Thiocapsa bogorovii: one gene and its partners. The protein of the gene in region 1 interacts with the protein of each later gene in a pairwise test. Links are inferred from orthologs where the notes say so. Each region holds a gene or a part of one and is shown on either strand. Other genes may lie near its edges.

The links. Proteins that work in one complex are often made in the same cells at the same time.
Region 2: the proteins of accC (region 1) and cysM interact in binary tests that used the Escherichia coli proteins (3 or more experiments, as listed by UniProt). The link is inferred for Thiocapsa bogorovii from one-to-one orthologs.
Region 3: the proteins of accC (region 1) and ribD interact in binary tests that used the Escherichia coli proteins (3 or more experiments, as listed by UniProt). The link is inferred for Thiocapsa bogorovii from one-to-one orthologs.

The regions. Positions count from the first base shown.
Region 1 is NZ_CP089309.1:2,292,609-2,297,519, reverse strand. What follows is about bases 1,172-4,114. They hold accC (acetyl-CoA carboxylase biotin carboxylase subunit), read right to left. Parts: upstream 3,342-4,114; coding sequence 2,001-3,341; downstream 1,172-2,000. Other genes in these bases: aroQ (type II 3-dehydroquinate dehydratase), read right to left, coding at 3,884-4,114; accB (acetyl-CoA carboxylase biotin carboxyl carrier protein), read right to left, coding at 3,426-3,881; prmA (50S ribosomal protein L11 methyltransferase), read right to left, coding at 1,172-1,714. In the rest of the region: tRNA dihydrouridine synthase DusB, read right to left, coding at 1-628; more of prmA, read right to left, coding at 812-1,171; more of aroQ, read right to left, coding at 4,115-4,345; LT988_RS10385 (TlpA family protein disulfide reductase), read right to left, coding at 4,453-4,911. UniProt on the Escherichia coli protein: This protein is a component of the acetyl coenzyme A carboxylase complex; first, biotin carboxylase catalyzes the carboxylation of the carrier protein and then the transcarboxylase transfers the carboxyl group to form malonyl-CoA.
Region 2 is NZ_CP089309.1:5,329,491-5,333,839, forward strand. The notes cover bases 1,413-4,349. They hold cysM (cysteine synthase CysM), read left to right. Parts: upstream 1,413-2,404; coding sequence 2,405-3,295; downstream 3,296-4,349. Other genes in these bases: LT988_RS23730 (hypothetical protein), read right to left, coding at 1,413-1,437; LT988_RS23735 (Hpt domain-containing protein), read right to left, coding at 1,772-2,185; LT988_RS23745 (VPLPA-CTERM sorting domain-containing protein), read right to left, coding at 3,496-4,167. Outside these bases: LT988_RS23720 (stomatin-like protein), read left to right, coding at 1-119; LT988_RS23725 (undecaprenyl-phosphate glucose phosphotransferase), read right to left, coding at 209-1,219; more of LT988_RS23730, read right to left, coding at 1,153-1,412. UniProt on the Escherichia coli protein: Two cysteine synthase enzymes are found. Both catalyze the same reaction. Cysteine synthase B can also use thiosulfate in place of sulfide to give cysteine thiosulfonate as a product.
Region 3 is NZ_CP089309.1:299,282-303,660, forward strand. What follows is about bases 1-2,967. They hold ribD (bifunctional diaminohydroxyphosphoribosylaminopyrimidine deaminase/5-amino-6-(5-phosphoribosylamino)uracil reductase RibD), read right to left. Parts: upstream 2,057-2,967; coding sequence 944-2,056; downstream 1-943. Other genes in these bases: ribBA (bifunctional 3,4-dihydroxy-2-butanone-4-phosphate synthase/GTP cyclohydrolase II), read right to left, coding at 1-134; LT988_RS01390 (riboflavin synthase), read right to left, coding at 210-893; nrdR (transcriptional regulator NrdR), read right to left, coding at 2,116-2,628; glyA (serine hydroxymethyltransferase), read right to left, coding at 2,629-2,967. In the rest of the region: more of glyA, read right to left, coding at 2,968-3,885; LT988_RS01410 (DUF29 domain-containing protein), read right to left, coding at 4,082-4,379. UniProt on the Escherichia coli protein: Converts 2,5-diamino-6-(ribosylamino)-4(3h)-pyrimidinone 5'-phosphate into 5-amino-6-(ribosylamino)-2,4(1h,3h)-pyrimidinedione 5'-phosphate.

The sequences.
Region 1 (4,911 bases):
GGCTCGCGATGTCGCCGTTGGCGATGAGCGGTATCGTCACCGCCGCGCGGACGGCACGGAGCGTGTCGTATTCGGCGGGTACGCCGTAGCTGCAGGCACGCGTACGCCCATGGACGGTCAAGGCGGCGATCCCGGACTCCTGCGCGATCTGCGCAACCCGCACGGCATTGCGGTTCTCGGGCGACCAGCCGGTGCGGATCTTCAAGGTGACCGGGACCGGGACCGCAGCCACCACGGACTCGAGGATACGCCCGACCAGGACCTCGTCGCGCAGCAGTGCAGAGCCCGCCGCGCGTTTGCAGACCTTCTTTGCGGGACAACCCATATTGATGTCGACGATGTCGGCGCCCAGGTCGACGTTGATCCGGGCCGCTTCGGCCATGTCGAGCGGATCCGCGCCGACGATCTGCGCCGACACCGGACCGGCCTCGCCCGCGTAGTCCAGACGCCGCACCGATTTGCGTGTGCCCCAAAGCGCGGTGTTCGACGAGACCATCTCGGCAACCGCGAGCCCCGCACCCATTCGCCGACAAAGCGCACGGAAGGGTCGATCGCTCACCCCGGCCATCGGGGCAAGGATGAGATTGTTTTCGAAGCGGTGGGGGCCGATGGCGAATGAGCGATTCATGGACGGACTCGATACAGTAGGCGCGATTGAACCAATCATGTTTCGAAACGAGCCTGACTCGCCCGCCTGGCCACGTCGCCGATCGGAGCGGTCGGGTCGACATGGAGGATCGGGCGGACATTCGAGAGCGCAGTCTACCGATCCCTGAGCCGGAGCCGGCGGACTGCGCTACGCTTGTCCGCTCTACCGGCGCGTCCCGCAGATGAGCGCCCAATCCTCGCGCAGGCGTGTCGGTGCGAGCTCGATCCGCTCGCCATAGGCCGCGCGGATTGTCTCGACCTGCTCGGCAAGCACGCCCGAGACGGCCAGCGCGCCGCCCGGTCGCAGCGACTCGACAAGCCGAGGGGCCAGCGAGATCAGCGGCCCGGCGAGGATGTTGGCGATGGTCACATCGACCTTCAGCTCGGGCACCTCATCCGGCCCGTAGATCGCGAGTCGGTCGGCGACCCCGTTGGCAAGGGCGTTGTCCCGCGTCGCCTCCAGTGCTTGAGGGTCATGATCGACGGCGATCGCCTGTGCAGCCCCAAGTTGCAGCGCCGCGATCGCGAGGATCCCCGAGCCGCAGCCGTAATCCAGAACCGTTTTGCCGTCGAGCGCGGTACCGTCGAGCCACTCCAAACAGAGCGCGGTGGTCGGATGATGCCCGGTCCCGAAGGCCAGCCCCGGATCCAGCGCGACGACCACGGCCTCGGCGACGGACTCCGGATCATCCGGATCCTGCCCGTGCGGACAGACCCAAAGACGCCGACCGAAGCGGGTCGGCTTGAAGGTGTCGAGCCAGACCCGCTCCCAGACCTGATCCTCGATCCGCTCGACGCGAGGCCCACAAGCACCGCCGGAGCGCGGCTCACGCACCAGTTGATCGACCAAACGGCCGACCAGTGCCTCGCTCTCGGGGTCCGCATCGAACAGGGCTGAAATCTTGACCTGCGACCAGAGTGGCGTCTCGCCCGGGCCCGGCTCGAGCTGGGGTTCGTCGGCGGCATCGGCGAGCGTTACGGAGAGTGCGCCGCCGTCTTCCAGGACGGCGGCGATTTCCTCCGCGTCCGGTTTCGGCACCTCGATCGAAAGCTGCAGCCAACCCATTTAAATCGCGTCCGGCACAATATGCGCAGTGTTCATGCGGTCTCGATCTCGCAGCGGTTCGTAAGCGCCGGAGTCGACGCGATTTAAGAGATAGAAAGATCGGATTGATTGTGTTGCGCGAGGGCCGCGGCGAGTCCGATCCAGCCCCGAGTGCCTACCTGCCTCGAAGCCGGTCCGAGTCATGCGTTAGTCTTAACGTCCTGAACCGCGTCGCGCCGAGTCATCCAATCGCGCCGACATCGACGCCCTCTCGAACGTTGCATGTCGCTCGAAACGCGGTTCAGCATCACATGCCGAGCTTCTTTTCCAGATAATGGATATTCGCCCCGCCGGCCAGAAACGCCCCGTCCCTGAGAATCGACCGCTGCAGCTTGATATTGGTGTTGATGCCGTCGATCACCGTCTCGCGCAGCGCATTACACATCCGCGCAATCGCAGCCTCGCGGTCCTCGCCGTGGGTGATCAGCTTGCCGATCATGGAGTCGTAGTAGCGCGGTACGGTGTAGCCGGTATAGATGTGCGTTTCGAGTCGCACGCCGGGGCCGCCGGGGGCATGGAATTCGGTGATCTTGCCGGGGCTCGGCATGAAGGTCTCGGAGTCCTCGGCGTTGAGTCGGCACTCCACGGCATGCCCGCGGATCACGATGTCGTCCTGCGTGTAGCGCAGCGGCTCGCCGGCGGCGATCAGGATCTGCTCTTTGACGATGTCCACGCCCGTGATCATCTCGGTAACCGGGTGCTCGACCTGCACGCGCGTGTTCATCTCGATGAAATAGAAGCAGCCGTCCTCGAAGAGGAATTCGAAGGTGCCGGCGCCGCGATAACCGATGGTGCGGCAGGCCTCCGCACAGCGCTCGCCGATCTCGCGGCGTTGTGCTTCGGTGATGCCCGGCGCGGGTGCCTCTTCGACGACCTTCTGGTGGCGGCGCTGCATGGAGCAGTCGCGCTCGCCGAGATGGATAGCGTTGCCGTGCTGGTCCGAGAGTACCTGGAACTCGATGTGACGCGGGTTCTCCAGGTACTTCTCCATGTAGACCATGTCGTTGTTGAAGGCTGCGGCGGCCTCCGCCTTGGTCAGGGAGATGGCGTTCAGCAAGGTCGCCTCGGAGTGGACGACACGCATGCCGCGACCGCCCCCGCCGCCGGATGCCTTGATGATCACCGGGTAGCCGATCTGACGGGCGATCTCCAGCGTGCGTTTCTTGTTGTCGTCGAGCGGGCCATCGGAGCCGGGCACGCAGGGTACGCCGGCCTTGTTCATGGCGGCGATCGCCGAGACCTTGTCGCCCATCAGGCGGATGGTTTCGGGGCGCGGGCCGATGAAGATGAAGCCGGAGCGTTCGACCCGCTCGGCGAAATCGGCGTTCTCGGACAGGAAGCCGTAGCCGGGGTGGATGGCGACCGTGTCGGTGACCTCGGCTGCGCTGATGATCGCCGGCACGTTGAGATAGCTGTGCAGCGAGGCGGCAGGGCCGATGCAGACCGACTCGTCGGCCAAGAGGACGTGCTTGAGGTCGCGGTCCGCTTCGGAATGCACCGCGACCGTCTTGATGCCCAGCTCGCGACAGGCGCGCAGGATCCGGAGCGCGATCTCGCCCCGGTTGGCGATCAGGACCTTCTCGATCATTGCTGGCATGGTGGCGATGTCTTTGCTGAGGGAGGCGCGGCGAATCGGGGCGGCGCTCGACGACGGGGACGCTAGCCTCCGCCCTTATTCGATGACGAACAGCGGCTGGTTGTATTCGACCGGCTGACCGTTCTCGACCAGGATACGTCTGATGGTGCCGCCTTGCTCGCACTCGATCTGGTTGAGGATCTTCATCGCCTCGATGATGCAGAGCGTCTCGCCGGCCTTCACGCTTTGGCCTTCCTCGACGAACGGCTTGGAACCCGGAGAGGGGGCGCGGTAAAAGGTGCCGACCATCGGCGAGCGCACGACCTCTCCCTCCATCTCCTCGACATCATCTTCATCGCCCGCCTTTGCGGCCGGCACCGCAGCCGGCGCGGCGCCGATGCCCATCGGCATTGCTTGAGGCATATACATCGGCATCGCGCTGCTGCCGTGTCGGCTGATGCGGACCGATTCCTCGCCCTCGTGGATCTCGATCTCCGCGACGTCGGATTGCTCCAACAGCTCGATCAGCTTCTTTACCTTGCGGATATCCATGGTCAGTGGTTCTCGTTGGAAAGGTCCGGCGCGAGCCGACCGGCCGCGGCGCGCAATGCTGAAAAGTAGCCCTCGGCCCCGAGCCCGCTGATCACCCCGACGGCGATGTCGGAGAAATAGGAATGGGCCCGAAACGGCTCGCGGGCATGCACGTTGGAGAGGTGCACCTCGATGAAGGGAATCCCGACCCCGAGCAGCGCATCGCGCAGGGCGACGCTCGTGTGGGTAAAGGCAGCCGGATTCAGGATGATGAAGCGAACCCCGTCGTGCGCCGCACGATGGACCGCCTCGATCAGGACATGCTCGGCGTTGCTCTGGATGCATTCCAGCGTGAAGCCTTCAGCACGTGCCGCATCCTCCAAGCCCTGGTGGATCTCCGCCAGCGTGGCGCGGCCGTAGTACTCCGGCTCGCGGGTTCCGAGCAGGTTGAGGTTCGGTCCGTTCAGGACCAGGATCGCGGCCATCCGGTCAATATGCTCCAACTCATCCGAGTCTCAGTGTACCCGCCGATCTGTTTTGGATCGGCAGCAAATCGGCGCGAATTGTGCGGATTTTACGCGATGTTGTCCAGCTAAGACGCGTCCTCGTCGGATTCCGCGGAGCCTTCGGCATCGACTAAGGCGCCAAGCTCGGCCTTGAGCTCGGCGGCCGTGACCTCGCCGGTGCGGCTGAAGACACGGCGCCCGCGGCGGTCGAAGATCACCGTGAAGGGCAGCCCTTCGACCCGGTTTCCGAGTCGCTTCGAGAGGGCGACAGCCTCCGGGTTGGCTACCAAGATTGGGTAGTTGACCGGGTATTGGGCGACGAATGCCTCGACGTCTTCGGGGCGGTCCACGGCGATGCCCACCACCTGCACGCCGGCCTCGCCGAGTGCCTCCTGCGTTTCGATAAAGAGCGGCATCTCGCGAACGCAGGGCGGGCACCAGCTTGCCCAATAGTTGATGACCACGACCTTACCGGCCCAGGCCTCGCTGCTGACCTTCGAACCGGCAAGGTCAGTCAGGCCGAAGTCAGGCAAGGTTTGTAGGGG
Region 2 (4,349 bases), 3.0 Mb from region 1 along the record:
TTGCGCAGTCCGGAACCACGCTGATCCTACCCGCGGAGCTCAGCAATATCGGTGCAGCGGTCGCGGGTTTGGCCAAGACACTGCAAGCGGTCGGCTCGGCCGAGGTGACCAGAACCTGAAGGATCGGACACCGTAGGCCGGGGTGAGCTTGCGAACCCCGGCTTCTCGGTCGCTCCAGGCCGATTTCGCTCGATCCCCGACATCGACGTCAGTACGCGTTTTCGGTGTTGAAGAGCGCAAAAGGCGTTCTGAACATGATGTAGAGGTCGAACAGGACCGACCAGTTCTCGATATAGTAGATATCGTACTCGACCCGCTTGTGGATCTTCTCGGGAGTGTCGACCTCGCCGCGCCATCCGTTGATCTGTGCCCACCCGGTGATGCCCGGTTTGACCTTGTGACGGGCGAAATAGCCATCCACGACCTGCTCCCACAGACGCTCGTCGGTGTGTGCGTTCACCGCATGGGGGCGCGGACCGACGAGCGACAACTCCCCGCTCAAGACGTTGAAAAGTTGCGGGAGCTCGTCGATCGATGCCTTTCGGATGAAACGCCCGACACGCGTGATTCGCGAATCACCCTTGGTGACCACGCGCTTGGCGAGCGGATCGGACAAGTGCTGATACATGGATCGAAATTTGAAGACCTCGATCACCTCGTTGTTGAACCCGTAGCGCTTCTGCCGAAAGAGGATGGGGCCTGGACTATCCAGCCGGATTGCGAGCGCCGTCGCAAGCATGATGGGTGACAAGATGATCAAGGCGACGCTGGCGACCAGTAGATCCAGGGTCCGCTTGACGATCGCATCCCAATCCGCGACCGGCTTGTCCACGACGTCGACAAAGGGTACGCCCCCGATAAACGAGGAGGCGCGATCGCGAAAATCCAAACTGGCCGTGTGAGCCGAGAGGCGGATATCAACCGGCAGCACCCAGAGCTGTTTGAGAAATTCGAGCAGCCGCCGCTCCGCATTGATCGGGATCGTCACGATCAGCATGTCGACCCGGGCGATGCGGGCAAACTCGACCAGGTCGGCGACGCTTCCGAGCTTCGGGTATCCCGCGACGATGGCCGGTGATCGGTCGCTCCTGCGGTCGTCGAAGATTCCGCAGATGCGAATCGCGTGGCTGGGTTGCTTTTGGATGTCCCGAATCAGATCGGCCGCTGATGCACCACGACTGCGCCCGCCGTCGACAGCAGGGTCAACGCGCCGAGCGATGCAACAACGACCGCATCGGCAACACGAACGACTCCTGTCAAGACGGACGCGGAGATCGTCGATGCCCTGAGACTCTCTGCAACCGCCAAAGCTTGATCGGAGAGTTTTCGGGTTTTCAGACTGGGGTCGTCGTCCTTGGGGATCCCTTGCTGTCTAGCGTTCGGATCGACCTCAGTCACGCTCTTCAGCAACCTCGCAGAGAGTTCTTCCGGAAACATGATCGGCCTCGGATCGGGCGATGATCGACTTGATCGAACGAATGTAGGCACCGCAGCAAAGCTCGTGCCGAGGTTGTTGTGGGGGCGATGAAGGGCAGTGATTCGGTCTTCAGTCTATTCTGATGGAATTTAAGCCCATGTTTTATTTCTTGAAATGTCCTCTTGATGTTGCCGGAGCGAAGGACGTCGGGACCTCGGCCGAATGCGAAGCAGGACTTTTCAGGGCGTCATGCGGTGCCGCAGAATGTCGAAACATCTTAAAACGGAGCACTTCCGATCCTTGGCGAGCGCTCCGGATTCTTTGTAGGAAGGCGACGAACGATCGTCGTAGCGGCTAAGCCCCGGATTCCTCGGCGAGCCGGCCTGCATGGGCCTCGACAGCAGCGAGATCATTCGAGATCAGCAGAGGATCGCCCAAGCGTGCCGCGCGCTCCAAAGCCTCGATGGCGTCGTCCAGCGCAGGAACCCCGCAATACCGTGTTGCTCCCCGCACCTGATGGGCGTGCTCGGCGAGCCCAGGCCAATCCGACTCCTCGACGCAGGCGCGCAAGGCTTCGATCTCGGCGGGCAGCCCATCGAGCAAGGCCGCAAGCAGCTCTTGCGCGAGAGCAGCATCACCGCCGGCACTCTCGAGGGCAGCGACAGTGTCTCGAGCAGGCAATACCTTCGGTCTGGATCTGTAGCCCATCGTGCGTGCATGCCCGGTTGATGTCTTCTTGAATTCCCGTACTGTATCGGGAATGGGCATGCATCGTCTAGGCTGGCGCGGGGGCTCGCTCATTCGACCGGCCGCCTGGGCCTTGCAACAAGGGGCTCGTGACGCTCCGCGCCACATGCCGCGATGGCCGAAAGAACGAACGAGGCCCCGGTGCGGCTCCGCCGTGGCTTGGTCGGCGCCCGACGCAGTTGAAGATTCTCCCAAACAACCTTTATCCGCCCGGCGCGAAGCCGATGTGAGCAGAAGAAGATGTCTTACCCAACAATCGAAGACTTCGTCGGCAACACGCCCCTTGTCAGACTCCAGCGGCTTCCCGGCAAGACGGACAACCTGATCCTGGCCAAGCTCGAGGGCAACAATCCCGCAGGCTCCGTCAAGGATCGCCCTGCGTTGAACATGATCCGTCGAGCCGAGGAAAGGGGCACCATCAAACCCGGCGACACCTTGATCGAGGCAACGAGCGGCAACACCGGGATTGCGCTCGCGATGGCGGCGGCGATCAAGGGCTATCGGATGGTGCTCATCATGCCGGAGCATATGAGTGCGGAGCGACGCGGTGTCATGCGCAGCTTCGGCGCGGAGATCGTCCTGACACCCAAGGCGGGAAGCATGGAGGCGGCAATCGATCTGGCCAATGCGATGGAGGCGCGAGGGGAGGGGATCCGGCTCGATCAATTCTCCAACCCGGACAATCCGGCAGCGCACTACGAGTCGACCGGCCCGGAGATCTGGCGCGACACCGACGGGCGTATCACCCACTTCGTCAGTGCGATGGGTACGACCGGGACCATCATGGGAACCGGACGCTACCTCAAAGAGCAGAACCCGAAGATTCAAATCATCGGCGTTCAGCCGGAGGCCGGTTCAAGCATCCCCGGGATCCGACGTTGGCCCGAGGCTTACCTTCCGAAGATCTTCGATCCCGCGAGTGTGGATCGGATCATCGATGTTTCTCAAGACATCGCCGAGCAGACCGCTCGCGAGCTTGCCGCGCGGGAGGGAATCTTCGGCGGGGTGTCGTCCGGGGGCTGCGTCGCAGCAGCGCTGTCGCTCTCGCGGGAGCTGAGCGACTCCGTTATCGTCGCGATCATCTGTGATCGAGGCGATCGCTATCTGTCGACCGGAGTGTTTCCGGCTTAGGCGAACTCTGGCAACCCATTCGCCAGGCTCCGGTCCGGAGCCTTCACGCTAGAGGGGTGCGAAGGTTGTGCCGAGCCGTGCGAGGCACAACCCACCGTCGGCGGAAGTTGTGCTTCCTATCGTCAGCACAACCTACGGATTACTTGATCTAAGCCAGCGCGGTGACCGCCATCCGAGAGGATCGCGGGAACCTTGGTGCGCTATGACTCCCGATGCTTTTCGGAACGAACTTTTTTGCGTCGAGACACAGCCGCGAGCCCGATCAACGCGCTTCCGAAAAGCCAACCGGCAGCGGGGATCGGCACCGCGTTCACGGACACCTTCGCCACGTCGAAACCGTCTTTCGGAGAAGACGTATTCAAGCCCAGGTCGACAAGGAGAAGATACCGGAAAACCCCGTCTGCATTCAAAGTTCCGCCGTTCGGGGGCGAAGCCGCAAAGTTCCCGAGCTCGCCGAGCTTCGTCCATTGGCTGGGCTCGGCTGTCATTGCTGGGAAGCTTGGCTTCGAGAAGTCCCAGGAATTTCCCGCGTAGACCGCGACCTTCTCCGGCCAGTGCCTGCATGTTCCGGCACCCGTGTCGTTACATGTGTTGAATGTCGTCTCCCAGACCGTCACGGGCCCCGAAAAGGCTGTTCCAAATCCGAAGACGGCAGAGCCATTCAAACCTAAGCTTCGGAAAGTGCTAGTCGACCCGTCGAGTGCATTCGCGTTGAGGTGTCGATCATCTGCTTTCGTAATCCCCGCTTGTCCGAAGCCATACTGAAACGATGCCTGCGTCGCATCCACCCTCTCCGCCGTTGCAGGGACGCTGTGAAGGGCAAACGCGGAGATTGCCACCAAACCGACCAGATTCCGTGTCGCGATTCTCATTATTGAAATTCTCTTGAGCTGTTGTCGTCCGAGTTCAAGCGTCGGGCACTGGCATCAGCCGCAACCCCCGCACCGCTTGCTCTAGCAGAAAGCGTGCCTATCTTTGAGCCACGTGACGCTAGAGGTCCTGTCGCTGCTCGGACAGGGTTTGTGAAGCCTTTCATCGAGGACGATTGCGCCTG
Region 3 (4,379 bases), 2.0 Mb from region 1 along the record:
GGGGTCACGCAATCGGCCGCCATGAGCAGATCACCCTCGTTCTCGCGATCCTCGTCGTCCATGATCACGACCATCCGCCCTTGACGGAGCTCTTCGATGATCTCTTCGATGCTGTGAAGCCCTGAATGTCCCATGACTCAAATGTCGTCCGAGCGAAAAGCCGGTTAGTTTAGCAAAGTCGGTGCCCAGAAACGCTCGACCACCATCGCTTAAGACGATGAACCCGTGGATCGCACAAAGCCATGCTCGGCCAGAAAGGCCATCGTCAATCCGGGCGTCGCGCCGCTGGAGCCGGCCGCGGCATCGCCCAGCAGCAACCGTTCCAGATAGCGTGCGATCAGGTCCACCTCGAGGTTGACTCGGGTACCGCCGCGATAGCCGCCGATAATGGTCTCTGCGAGCGTATGGGGCACGATGTTGAGCTCGAAGACGGCGCCGTCCACCTGATTGACCGTCAGGCTGGTGCCGTCCACGCAGATGGAGCCCTTCGGCGCGATATAGCGTGCCAGCTCCGCCGGGGCCTGGATACGCAACCGCCAGGATCGCGCATCCTCGCGCTGCTCGATGATCTGCCCGACGCCGTCGACGTGACCGCTGACCAGGTGTCCGCCGAGCGGGGTCGCCAATGTGAGCGCCGGCTCAAGATTGACGGGGCTGCCGGGCGTGAGTGTGCCGAGCGTCGTGAGGGACAGGGTCTCGCGGGAGACATCCGCGGAGAAGCCGTGCGCATGGAGCTCGACTGCGGTCAGACAGACGCCGTTGACCGCGATGCTGTCGCCGAGCGCTGCGCTTGCAAGATCGAGCTTCCCGGCATCGATCGACAGGCGCACGTCGCCGCCGCGTGGCTCGAGCCGCTGGATGCGGCCGATGGATTGGATGATTCCGGTGAACATGTCGATGACGAGTGCCGAATAGTCTGAGTGGTGAGCGATGCCGGGCGGGCCTAACTCGGCGCGCTGGCGGTCGGCTCAGGGCGGGCCGTGATACGAAGATCTCGCCCGACGGAGCGCACATCGGTGATCGCAAGCGGGATGCGATCGCGCATCCGATCGAGTCCGGGCAGGCGAAACAGACCGCGTCCAGCGTCGCCCATCAGGTGCGGAGCCAGGTAGATCAGAATCTCGTCGACCAGACCTGCCGCGACGGCAGCCCCGGCGAGGGTCGGCCCGCTCTCCAGGAGCACCTCGTTGATCTCGCGCCGACCCAGCTCACTCAGAAGTGCACCGAGATCGACCTGCGCCGAGTCTCCCGGGCACAAATACACCTCGACACCTGCGCCCTTCAGCTCTGCCATCCGCCCGGGGTCGTCGACCGCGCCGACGATTAGGGTCGTCCCGGCCAGGGTCAGGATGCGGGCACCGGGCGGGGTGCGCCAGCGGCTGTCGAGGACAACCCGCAGGGGCTGGCGAATCGTCTCGCCCGGACCCATCCCCGGCAAATCCTCCGTGCCGAGCCTTACGTTCAAACTCGGATCGTCCGCAAGCAGCGTTCCGATCCCGGTGAGGATCGCCGAGCTGCCGGCGCGAAGACGCTGAACGTCGCGGCGCGCCGCCTCGCTGGTAATCCATTGACTCTCGCCACTCGCCATCGCCGTACGCCCGTCCAGGCTCGCCGCGAGCTTGCATCGGACGTGGGGGCGGCCCTGCTCCATCCGCTTGATGAAACCCGGGTTGAGCGCGCGCGCCTCGGCCTCAAGCAGGCCGGTCTCGACCGCGACGCCGGCCTCGGCGAGCAATCGCAGACCGCGCCCCGCAACCAGCGGATTCGGGTCGACCATCGCGCAGACGACCCGCGCGACCCCGGCCTCCAGCAGGCCGTCTGTACAGGGGGGCGTGCGGCCTTGATGACAACAGGGCTCCAGCGTGACGTAGGCAGTCGCTTCGCGGGCGCGCTCGCCCGCCTCGGTCAAGGCATGACGCTCGGCATGCGGCTCGCCGGCCCGCCGATGCAGTCCCTCGCCGACGATGCGACCGTCGCGCACGATCACACAGCCGACACGCGGATTGGGGTCGGTCGTGAAACGCCCGAGCTCGGCGAGCTGAATGGCGCGCGCCATGTAAGCATGATCGGCACCCGGCCGCGTGGCACCGCTGGTCTCGACGTGGGACACGGACGTCAAGGCTTGAGCTCCAGCTCCTGAAGCAGATCCAACTGCTGACGCTTCACCTCGGGCGTGGGCTGCTGCTCGAGCCGCTCGATCTCTTCGCGGAAGGCGGCGACATCCTCGAACTTTCGATACACCGATGCGAATCGCACGTAGGCGACCTGATCGAGCTGGCGCAGTTCCTCCATCACCAGCTCGCCGATGCGCAGGGCCGGGACCTCGCTCTCGCCGCTCGACATCAGCTTGCGCTGGATCCGCCACATGGCGCTGTCGATCTCGTCGGTACTGACCGGCCGCTTCTCGAGCGCCCGCATCATCCCGGAGCGCAACTTGCGCCCGTCGAAGGGCGCGCGACTGCCGTCGCGTTTCACGACCCGCGGCAGGTTCAGCTCGGCCGTCTCGAAGGTCGTGAAGCGTTCGTGACAGACGACGCACTTGCGCCGCCTGCGCACCTGGTCACCCTCACCGGAAAGACGCGAGTCCACCACCTTGGTGTCCTGGGCGCCGCAGAAGGGGCAGCGCATTCAACGCTCGTAGACGGGAAAGCGTTTGCAGAGCGCCAACACCTTGGTTTTGACCGCATCGATGGTGGCTTGATCGCCCCGCGCATCGATCAGGTCGCACATCCAACCGGCCAGATCGCCGGCCTCGTCGGTCCCGAAACCACGCGTGGTGATGGCCGGCGTGCCGACACGGATGCCGCTGGTGACGAAGGGCGATTGCGGATCGTTGGGCACCGCATTCTTGTTGACCGTGATGTTGGCCGCGCCCAACCAGGCGTCGACGTCCTTGCCGGTCAGACCCTGCTCGATAAAGCTGACCAGAAAGAGATGGTCGTTCGTGCCGCCCGAGACCACATCGTAGCCTCGCGAGAGAAAGACCTCGGCCATCGTCTGAGCGTTCAGAACGACCTGCTGCTGGTAGACCTTGAAGCTCGGCTCCAACGCCTCCTTGAAGGCCACCGCCTTGGCAGCAATCACATGCATCAGCGGACCGCCCTGGGTGCCCGGGAAGACCAGCGAGTTGAACCTCTTTTCAAGCTCCGGATTGGCCTTCGCCAGGATCAAGCCGCCGCGCGGACCGCGCAGGGTCTTGTGGGTGGTGGTCGTGGTCACGTCGGCGATCTGCACCGGGCTCGGGTAGACGCCGGCGGCGACCAGGCCGGCGACATGGGCCATGTCGACCATCAGATAGGCGCCGACGGCATCGGCGATGGTCCGGAAGCGCGCCCAATCGACGATCCGCGAGTAGGCCGAGAAGCCGGCGATGATCATCTTCGGGCGATGCTCCCGGGCCAGACGCTCGACCTCGGCGTAATCGATCTCGCCGGTCGCGGGATCCAGACCGTACTGGACCGCGTGGTAGATCTTGCCCGAGAAGTTCGGCTTGGCACCGTGGGTGAGGTGACCGCCGTGCGCAAGGCTCATGCCGAGCACCGTGTCGCCGGGCTCGCACAGGGCCATGAAAACCGCCGCGTTGGCCTGGGAGCCGGAATGCGGCTGGACGTTGGCATAGTCGGCGCCGAACAGTTTTTTGGCGCGATCGATCGCCAACTGCTCGGCCACGTCGACATGCTCGCAGCCGCCGTAGTAGCGCTTGCCCGGATAACCCTCGGCGTACTTGTTGGTCAGAACGCTGCCCTGAGCCGCCATCACGCGCGGGCTGGCATAGTTCTCCGAGGCGATGAGCTCGACGTGCTCCTCTTGGCGACGCTCCTCGTCCTGGATTGCACCCCAGAGCTCAGGATCATAGTCGCTGATCTGCATGCTTTTTTCGAACATCGTTCATTCCCCCGGCGGCACAAAGCCGCACAGTGTATCGAGTTTTCGGTTCTGCGTCGCTATCCGGACCGCACAGAGGTGTGGAAATGAGGGATGTCGTGAGGATTGGCAATCCCGCGGACGGTCGGGTTTGAACGGAATCGGTCTCGCCCCTGGGGGGTATCGGATGTCTAAACCGAATCGCGCGAAACACGGTCTAGTCGGCACTCTCGTCGCCCGGAAAAAAGTCAGCAGCCAAGATGTCATCGAGCAGGTAGGGGCAATGTTCGGGAAGCTGCCGGCGATCGATCCCGGTTTCGTCCTCGGCCTTCAGCTTGGCTTTGTCGTAGGCCGCTTGCAGCTTTTCGACCATGAAGGGACGCAGGCTGGGACTGTCGTCCAGCAACTCGGAGATGTCCATACGCTGCGCGAGGATCGTCGTACGCCAGCTGCGCGACCGCTTCGGCGCTTGATAGTGCCATTTCAGGAGATGCATCAGGAGAATGGCCAGACGA